DNA from 3 places in the Polaromonas sp. CG_9.11 genome. Region 1 is predicted to be linked to each of the others. Evidence: predicted binding sites of a transcription regulator. Region 1 holds the regulator's gene; each other region holds the start of a gene.
The links. The regulator FliA, encoded in region 1, starts transcription of late flagellar genes. The targets are predictions, from matches to a motif close to CTAAAGTTTNNNNNNNNNNNGCCGNTA.
Positions count from the first base shown of each region.

Region 2: a site for FliA is predicted at 1,815-1,841, ahead of flgK (flagellar hook-associated protein FlgK). Genes of this name have one in related genera too.
Region 3: a site for FliA is predicted at 1,584-1,610, ahead of IWX85_RS16850 (FliC/FljB family flagellin). Genes of this name have one in related genera too.

Region 1 covers NZ_JADOVE010000027.1:20,508-23,779, reverse strand. Annotated here, with positions in the region: gene flgA (flagellar basal body P-ring formation chaperone FlgA) at 1-52, shown strand, start outside; gene flgM (flagellar biosynthesis anti-sigma factor FlgM) at 147-425, shown strand; gene IWX85_RS17935 (flagella synthesis protein FlgN) at 422-880, shown strand; gene IWX85_RS17930 (RNA polymerase sigma factor FliA) at 1,066-1,809, opposite strand; gene IWX85_RS17925 (flagellar biosynthesis protein FlhG) at 1,863-2,561, opposite strand; gene flhF (flagellar biosynthesis protein FlhF) at 2,546-3,272, opposite strand, start outside.
Region 2 covers NZ_JADOVE010000022.1:9,241-12,512, reverse strand. Annotated here, with positions in the region: gene flgK (flagellar hook-associated protein FlgK) at 1-1,753, opposite strand, end outside; gene IWX85_RS16765 (BLUF domain-containing protein) at 1,917-2,336, opposite strand; gene IWX85_RS20820 (methyl-accepting chemotaxis protein) at 2,493-3,272, opposite strand, start outside.
Region 3 covers NZ_JADOVE010000022.1:24,413-27,684, reverse strand. Annotated here, with positions in the region: gene IWX85_RS16855 (flagellar protein FlaG) at 1-73, opposite strand, end outside; gene IWX85_RS16850 (FliC/FljB family flagellin) at 245-1,483, opposite strand; gene fliE (flagellar hook-basal body complex protein FliE) at 1,914-2,231, opposite strand; gene fliF (flagellar basal-body MS-ring/collar protein FliF) at 2,537-3,272, shown strand, end outside.

The sequences.
Region 1 (3,272 bases):
ACTGCTCACCGGCACGCTGGGTGCCGATGGCATCGTCGAGCGCGGCAACTGATGCCATGAAAGATTTGACAAAGAATTTTTCATCGGGCCGCCTCAAGTTTCCGGGCAAACTGCCGTTATGCCGGTAAGTGCCTGAGGAAAAAATCATGAAAATCAATCAAAATACCCCCCTTTTAAAAGCCGGGGCGCCTGCGCAGACCTTGGCGCCCGGGAAAAGCAGCGCCGTGGCCGGTGCCTCCGCCGCCCAAGCGACTGCCGTCGCCAGCCAGGCAAAACTGCCCTCAACGACCGGCGATTTTGATGCTGGGCGCGTGGCTGAAATCCGCGAAAGCATCCGTACCGGCCGCTATCAGGTCGACACTGCCAAAATCGCCGATGGCCTGATCACCAGCGTTCGCGAGCTGATTGCAAAGAACCCCTCATGAGCACTTCACTGTTGCAACGCCTGACACTTGAGCATGGCGCGGTTGACGAATTCGTTGTCCTGCTGAACCAGGAAGCCGACGCCATGACGCAAGGCCGTTTCATGGACCTTGCGCACCTGGCCGAGCGCAAGTCGCAGCTGGCCGACCGGATCGCCACCCTGACGCGCCATCGGGAAAACGAACAGATGGCGCTGGGCTTCCGGGCCGACCGCAGCGGCGCCGAAGCGGCCACCGCCGCTGGCGGACCTTTGCTGCAGGACGCCTGGCGCCATTTGCAGTCGAGTGCAGCCCAGGCGCACGAGCGCAACCATGCCAACGGCGTCATGATCCACACCCATCTTGACTTCACCCGGCAATCGATCAACTTCCTGAAGTCAGCCGGCAGGCCACTGTACGGACCGGACGGATCGCATTACAGCGGAACGGCAAGCGGCAACCACCTGGCCACAGGCTGAAGCGGCTTGAACGCACGCCTGTCGTTATCGGGCAAGCCTTTGCGGCCGTTTTCAAGAGAAATATGGCTTTTGCGCAGGCAGCACCTTCGTCATCAGCTATTTAATTCATAGCAAATTGAATTTTCAGCCTAGCGTTGCAGTGGCCTGGCGGACGATGGCACGCCGGCCCCTGGACCGGCTGGCCGCTAGGCTGACTTGGCGAGCAGGCCGCGCAGGCGGCTGATCACTTGGCTGTGCAGCTGGCACACCCGGGACTCGCTGACTTCCATGACGGCGCCAATTTCACGCAGATTGAGTTCTTCCTCGTAATACAGGCTCAGGAGCAGGCGCTCGCGCTCGGGCACGGCGTCGATCGCCTCGATCAGGCGCTGGCGCAGGCCGTTTTCCAGCAGCCTGGCCAGGGGGTCGCCGGTTTGCGCACCCCCGTCGTGCTTGCTGCCGCAGTGCTGGTCAATGAAGGTGTTTTCCTGATCGTTGCGGTCAAAGTCCTCGTAATACACCAGCTGGCAGCCCTGGATTTCCTGAAGCAGGCTCTGGTAGGCTGGCAAAGGCAGCTGCAGCTCTTCGGCAATCTCGCCCTCGGTGGGATGCCGTCCGCGCTTTTGTTCCTGTGACTGGATGGCCTTGGACACGCTGCGCGAAGTTTGCCGCAAGCCGCGCGACACCCAGTCGTTGGCCCGCAGTTCATCGAGCATGGCGCCCCGGATGCGCTGGCCGGCATAGGTTTCAAACTTGGCGCCCTGGTCGTCCTGGTAACGGCTCGATGCATCAAGCAGGCCGATCATGCCGGCCTGGATCAGGTCGTCCAGGTCCACGTTGGCCGGCAGCCTGGAAATCAGCTGCAAGGCCAGGCGCCGTACCAGGGGAGCATATTGGGTCAACATGCCAGTGGTGCCGGAGGGGTCGATTTTTCCCTGGCATGTGTACATTGAGGAAGAGTCCTGCATTTCTGACAATCTTGTAAGAGTTCTGGGCAGTTGCTTCAGTGCAAGCCAGCCGATGACTGAACGTCATGGACCGCCCTCTGACGGGAAAGCTCAAAGGGCGTCCGGTCTGGGGCTGCCAGACACGGCCAGTTCACCAGGTCCGAGGCAATCTGCAAGAAGTCCCGGGCGGCGTTGCTGGCGCTGAAGCCCTGGACAACGCTCAGGTTGAGCCGCCGGGCCTGCGCCAGGAAGGGATCGGCCCTGACAAATCCCGCAGGCTCAAGCGCCATGCCCAGATAGCGGCTGCCGGTGGATGCCAGGTTGGCGAGCAGGCGACGGGCCTGGGCCGGGTCGGCGGCCTCGTTGACCAGCACCCGCAGGTTCGCCAGCGCATGGGCATAGTGCAGCTTCTTGATGCACAGATAGGTTTGCGTGATCGCTTCGCTGCGGGCGGCACAGACCACCAGGATGTGATCTGCACTGGCGGCCAGCGGCGACAGCGTGCCATCGCTGTGCAGGACGGCATCGACCAGCACCAGCCGGCCGCCGCGCGCCGGCGGTGCCACCTGCGGACCGTTGCGCTCGTCCAGCAGCAGCACATCCCGACCCTGCTGTTCGAGGGCAGCCGCCAGGTTGAGGGCGACGCTGCAGGCGCCGCTGTCGCTTGCGCTGTCGACCAGCGTGATACGCCGTGCGGTGTTGCCGGCCATCAGCCGCCGCAGTCCGTCGGCTTGATCGGTCACTGGTTTTTCCACAAACCGTTCCTTGTGCCGCCATCGGCTGCGTGTTGAACTTCGGACACTGGAGCCGACTCGCCGCTTTCCAGCGCATCGAGCAATACATAGAGTTTTCCCAGGCCTTCCAGCAGGACCGGGCCCGGTACCGGCTGGGTCGGCTCGAACGTCTGCCCGGCCAGTTGAGCCAGGACCCTGCGCACCGGTGCCGCCCACGCCTGTTGCGCCTGCTGCAGCCGGAATGCCGTGAGGCAGGTGTGCGCAAGCACGCGAAGGCGGTCTAGCCGGAGTGCGTCGCAGGGGCCGGTGTGGCCTTCGGGGGTCGGCAGCGACTGATCAAGCAGCAGAAAATATGCCTTGGCATCTGCCTGCCAGCTTGCCCACTGGATCAGTTGCTGCGGCCTTGCCTGGACCGTGACACTGGCAAGCAGGTAGCTGTGCGCCACCAGCTTGCCACTGGCGGCATCGACTATACGCCGGACCACGCAGCGCTGCATCTGCGCATCTGACGGCCGGGCGGAGCCCTCTGGTGTGGGCTGCGCAAACACATTGACCAGCATTTCCGCTACCGACAGCAGGCCTGCCCGGCCGCGAAAGGACACCGGCTCCGGCGTGCTGAATTCCAGCCCCGGAAGCAGTTCGTGCAGCGATGCCGACAGACCATCCTCGGCCAGTGCCACCAGCAGGCTGGCTGGTGCGCAAGCCATCCAGGCCAGGCCGCAAGCGTGCCAG
Region 2 (3,272 bases), on a different contig from region 1:
CAGTGTTCGATATCTGCAGCTGCCGTGCCTTGTTGCCCACCGTGCTGACCAGTTGCGCATAGGCATCGCTGAAGCTGGCGGTGCCGCCGGCCATGGTTTTCTTGTTTTGCAGCGCGCCCAGCAGCAAGGCATTGCTGCCATCCGACACGCCGCCGGTGTTTTTCCCGATGGTGAAGGAGTCGCCCTCGGCCGGGGTGCCGCTGATGCTGACCGTGATGCCGTCAAAGGCCAGGGTGGTCACGGGTGCGCCATTCACCGTTGTTGCGGTCACCACCGCATTCGCCGGCATGCCGGAAAAGGTGCTGGTGGCGCTGTCGTAGGTCAGGCTCACGCCCATCGTTGAAAGCTGCGTGGCCGAGCCCAGGTAGCCCGCGTCAACCTTGGGCGTGCCGATGGCAGCGCTGCCCTTGTTGTTAAAAGCGTTGCCGGTAACAAGGGGCGAAGCCGCCGCAACCTTGGCGGGGTCGACCAGGTTCACTGTCAGATCGCGCGCGCCGGTGCGGGTCGGCTGCACCAGGAAGGAGTCTGTGGCAACGCCGCCGGTGAAGTTCAGTGTCAAGCCGTCAAACGCACCCGTGGAATCAGCCGCCACCGTGGCGTTGTCTGACAGCCGCGTCACCTTGAAGGCCCCGGGCCCGGTGGCATCGACCCGGTAATCGCTGGTGGTCAGCTTGCCGATGTCGGCAAAGCTTGCCGTCAGGGCGCCGACCGGCGCGGCCTGGCTGTTGTTTGCATTGGAAACAACAGCCGGGCTGGCCTGCGAGAAAAAATTGCTTCCCATGTCGCCGTTGAGATCGACACCGAGTTTTTGCTGGGCATTGAAGGAGTCCGACAGCGAAATGGCCATGCGGCCCAGCGCGTTCTGCGCATTGGACAGCGTTTCATCCCGGAACCGCAGCAAGCCGCTCAGCGTGCCACCGGTGACCATGTCCTCCTGAATCTCCAGGGCCTTGCCAGCAGTGTTCACGGCCGCCAGGGTGGTGCGGCCCGGATCGATGCTGGAGCTGACGGCGGCAAGCGTGGTCGCCTTGCCGCCCAGCACCAGCGTTTGCCCGTTGCCAATGAAGACGTTGAACTGGCCACCATCCTGCACCACCACCTTGGTTCCGACCAGCTTGCTCAGGTCGCTGACCAGCTGGTCGCGCTGGTCCAGAAGGTCATTCGGGGCCTGAGAGCCCGAGGCATTGCCGAACATGGCCACCTGCTTGTTCAGGCTGGCAATTTGTCCTGCGTAGGTATTGATCTGGTCGACCATGCCCGACACCTGACCATTCACATTGGCGTTCAGGCCGGTCAGGTACTGGTCCATCGAGCGGAACTGGTTGGCCAGCGCCTGGCTGGAACTGATCAGCTGCTGGCGCGCCGAAGTGTCGGCCGGGGTATTGGCCACCGCTTGCACATGGGTAAACAGCGTCTGCATCTGCGGCGCCAGACCGGCCGTCTGGTTGGCCAGCAGGTTGTCGATCTGGTTGATCTGCGCCCCATAGGTGGTCAGCGACTGGTTCATCGACTGGGCCTGGTTGAGCTGTGACGTGAGGTACTGGTCGTAACTGCGGCTGACCTCGGTGACTTTGACGCCGTTTCCGAAGAAACCCACACCGGGGATGTTCGAGCCGCCACTCGCGGAAATCTGCGCAGTCTGCCGGCTGTAGCCGGGGGTATTGATGTTGGCAGTGTTGTGACCCGTCGTCACCAGTGCCGCCTGCGCGGCATTCAGGCCGCTAAGCCCGGTATAAAACATGTTGTTCGACATAAACCTGATTCCCTGAAGCAACGACCTGTACCCGAAAGCTTTTAAAGACCTACACCGCGTTTAACGACAAACCGCCAGAAAAACTTGAGCGTGGAATGGACAGAATTTGTAATGATTGATTTCCGGGTGCGCAAGCCAGGCGGTGCCGCCCTGAAGCACATCATCACAAGGCCATCCAGTTGGCGCTGGCGGTCAAGCTTCGAACCAGCGAATTAATCGTTACGGTGTCTGCGTTATAAAGATCGAGCGAGCCCGAAGGGTTGAATTGTTGAAAAATCTTTTTGGTTTCGTCATTCCAGGTGAGCAAACCCATCGACCAGCCAGGAAATGCACGCTCTGAAATCGGCTTGCTTTCGAGGATCTTCGGTGCCGCGTGGCGGGAATCTTGTTCGATTCGCTTGTACAGCGTGGTAACGACGCTGGCCTCGCCCTCGAGATACTGCAGATAAAGTCCATCAAGAAAGCCCATGGCCCCGGTGACACCCAATGCAGGGTTGTTTTTGCGGGACGAGGCCAAGATATCTTTAAGCTCAAGCGGAAGAGAATATCTGGCCCGACTGACATAAATAATGCGAAGCAACATGGCGTTTTCCTTGATGACAATGAATGCGCTGCGTTCTTGTGCTGTTGCTTGCGACCGAACGCAACTGAAAATTATTTTCCCAGACCTGCGGCAGAAATAGCTACTTGGGTCAGTAGTAACCCTGTGCTTTTCCTGCGCCCTTGAGGCCTGTGGCGTTCAAAACTCCTCCCACTGCCCGGCGGCACTCGCTGCAGCCAGTTGTGGGGCGGGCAGCGGCGTCTTGCGTGCCTTTGGCGCTGGCGCGGCAATGGCGCGCTTGACCGCAGGGGGCTGCTTGTGCTGAGCGTCTCGCTTGTTTGACGCAGGCCGCACCGGGGAATGGCGGCTTGACGAAGCAAGTTGCGGGTCTTCGCTGCCCAGCTTGAACACGCTGACCACCTGCAGCAAACCGCCAGCCTGCTCCTGCAGCGACTGCGCCGCCGCTGCCGCCTCTTCCACCAATGCCGCGTTTTGCTGCGTCACCTGGTCCATCTGCGTGATCGCCTGGTTGATCTGCTCGATCCCCTGCGTCTGCTCCTGGCTGGCCGCCTGGATCTCGGCCATGATGTCCGTCACGCGGCGTACGCTGTCAACGATCTCGTCCATTGTTTTCCCCGCTTCAAGCACCTGCCGGCCGCCCTCCTCGACCTTGTCCACCGAGTCGCCAATCAGGGTCTTGATCTCTTTGGCCGCCGCCGCGCTTCTTTGTGCCAGATTTCTCACCTCGGCGGCGACCACCGCAAAGCCCCGGCCCTGCTCGCCAGCCCGCGCTGCTTCGACCGCCGCATTGAGTGCCAGGATGTTGGTCTGGAAGGCAATCCCGTCGATCACGCCGATGATGTCGACGATCTTTTTCGACGAGGTGTTGATGGCGCCCATCGTGCCCACCACCTGCGCCACCACCGCGCCGCCACGCACGGCCACGCTAGATGCCGAAACGGCGAGCTGGTTGGCCTG
Region 3 (3,272 bases), on a different contig from region 1:
CGGCGAGCTGTGCTGTTTTTTGGCTGTGCTGCAAGCCGCTGCTTGCGCCAACCGGACCTGTTGAAATCGACATTTTGCTTCTCCCGTCAAATGCGCTATCCGCTCACGCCTAGTAAATTCACAAGGCGGGACCGGGAAGCGCAATCAGGTGGATAGACCTGATTGCCTGACCAATTTGCAAGCAGCAGCCCTTGGGCCGCCGCTTTACTGTCGTCAAGGGCCAGCCCTTGACAAATCCGCTTGCTTATTGCAGCAGAGACATCACGCCCTGGGTCGACTGGTTGGCTTTGGCCAGCACCGAGGTACCGGCTTGCTGCAGGATCTGCGCACGTGTCATGTTCGACACTTCGGTTGCGTAGTCTGCATCTTCAATACGCGAACGTGAAGAAGACAGGTTGGTGACGGTGGTGCCGAGGTTGGAAATAATCGAGTCAAAGCGGTTTTGCACCGCACCCAGTGAACCGCGCAGATCGTCCACTTTTTTCAGTGCTGCGTCGATGGCTGCTAATGGCTTGGCGGTACCACCTATGCTCATACTGGCAGCAGTAATCTTCGATGTATCGATCGTAAAGGTAGCGGTGGTTGTTGCCGTGACAGCAGACTGTGGGTCAAGCGCCACATAACGGTACATGGCAGTACCACTGGTTGCACCTGTGAAACCTTGGTTTACCAACGAAGACGCTTCGCCAGCGGAAGCCGGCGTAATTTTGACTTCAGCATACAAACTGCCATTTTTGTCTGTAACAGCATTTCCGGTTAAGGTGGCACCGCCAGCAGCCATACCCAGAGCGGTAGACAACGTATCGGTAGATTTTTCTGCAACGACAGTCGTAGTGACAGCTGTTGTCGCACCATAGAAACTTTGCAGTTGAGCTGCTGTAGGTGCTTGGCCTGCAGCAGTTGCCTGAACGCCATCAAAACTACCGGTAGTGAGATTGGTAGCAGTAGGACCACTCACGCTAAAGTTTTGCATTCCCAGCGTTTTGGAGCTGATTTCCGTGAGATTAATTGCAATGGTCTCACCGTCATTTGCGCCCACTTGAACATTCAAAGGCTTGGCCGATGCAGACAAAACCTTGACGCCGTTGAAGTCGGTCTGGGTCGACGTGCGGTCGACTTCAGCCATACGCTGGGTAATTTCAGCCTGGATCGAAGCCTTGTCAGCGTTGGAGTTGCTGCCGTTGGTAGCTTGCACCGTCAATTCGCGCACGCGCTGCAGGTTGGTGTTGATTTCGTTCAACGCGCCTTCAGTGGTTTGCGCCAGTGAAATGCCGTCATTGGCATTGCGCTGGGCTTGCGTCAAGCCCTTGATGTTGGCGGTGAAGCGGTTGGCAATGGCCTGACCCGCAGCGTCGTCTTTGGCGCTGTTGATGCGCATGCCGGAAGACAGGCGCTGAATCGAGGTATTCAGCGAAGCTTGCGACTTGTTCAGGTTGTTCTGTGTGAGCAACGAGAGCGAATTGGTATTGATGACTTGGCCCATGGTGTGGCTCCTGTGTACTAAAGTTGATGGACACCGGCTGACTCGCCGTCACGTTGGACTTGCCTGCTAGAAGCAGTCAACAAGCCACCGTTATTTAAGTTATCGGCCAGTGCCCGGAAAACCTTTAGGGCTGGGGACAAATAATTTTCATGTTTTTCCGAAACAGCCCTCTTTCAGTGGGCCAGCGGCAAAGCAATTCCTGCTTTTTTGATCAAAAAGGCTTGTAGCGCTGGTCTGTTCAGCCTGAACAGCTATGAATATAAGAGCATCTTCAGTTTGACCTTGCGCATTGCAGGATCATGGCGCTTGGTGGCCTTCCACGCACGGCCTTGGTGGTTTTTTCAGCCCGACGGCTGAAAATTTATATTAAATACGGCTACAGCGCATGCAGAATAAGCGCAAGCAGCTATGAATAACAGAGCAACCCGCCTCAAGCCGACATGTTCATGACTTCCTGGTAAGCAGCAACCACCTTGTTGCGCACCTGCAAACCGGTCTGGAACGCGATGTTGGCTTTTTGCATGTCGACCATCACGTCGTTCAGCGCCACGCCGGGCTTGCCCATTTCAAACGCCTCGGCCTGGCCGTAGGCGCTTTGCTGCGCACCGCTGATGCGCGCCAGCGATTTTTGCAGCTCGCCGGCAAAACCGCCGGCCGCCGCTTCGCCGCCGGATGCCGGCGCGGCGCCCATCGACGGGGCCAGGGCGCGCATTTGCTGCAGGACGGATTCAATGGACGAAATGGACATGGTGTGTGGGGCGGGCGGCAAACGCGCCCATGGCTGAGGATGGCCTGAAGCGTACCAGCGCCCCCTGCGGCCGCATCGTGCCAAAAGATGGCAAAAGCCCCGGCTATTCAGCCGATCAAGCGCGGGCCGGCACTCTGACAATTGTTCAACAAGGCCGGGGTGCCCTGGCCGCAATGCACGGGCCAGCCCCTTTACCTCTCCTCACCACACGTTGTATGCCACCCCTCGCCCTGCCGCACTGCCTGTCCTGCCTGCCCGTTCTGCGCGCTGTTGACCTGCGCCGCGCGGCGCTGGACCGGTAACGCATGAGCACCCTTGCCGCCGGAACTGGCGCGCAGGCAGCGCCTGGCGCCCTGCCTTTTTTGCAGCAGCTGCGCGCCAACCCGCGCCTGCCGCTGATCATTGGCGCGTCATTTGCCGTGGCAGTCATGGCCGCATTGTGGATGTGGAGCCGCCAGCCCGACTACGGCGTGCTGTACAGCAACCTGTCGGACCGCGATGGCGGCGCCATCATCGCCTCGCTGCAGAAAATGAACGTTCCGTACAAGTTCGCCGAAGGCGGCGGCGCCCTGCTGGTGGAAAAGGGCAAGGTGGCCGAAGCGCGCCTGCGCCTGGCTGCCGAAGGCCTGCCCAAGGGCGGCACGGTCGGCTTCGAGCTGATGGACAACCAGAAATTCGGCACCAGCCAGTTTGCCGAGCAGATCAACTACCAGCGGGCGCTCGAAGGTGAGCTGGCGCGCTCGATCAACTCGATCTCGGCGGTCGAGTCGGCCCGGGTCCACCTGGCGCTGCCCAAGCCGTCGCTGTTCGTGCGCGACCAGAAAAAACCCAGCGCGTCGGTGGTGCTGTCGCTGCACCGGGGGCGCAGCATCGACGAGGGCCAGGTCAGCGCCATCGTCCATTTGATTTCCAGCAGCGTGCCCGAGCTGTCGGACAAGAGCATCACGGTGGTGGACCAGGCGGGCAATCTGCTGTCGGCGGCCAATTCGGGCACGCGCGGCCTGGACGTGAGCCAATTGAAATACGCCCAGGAAATCGAGC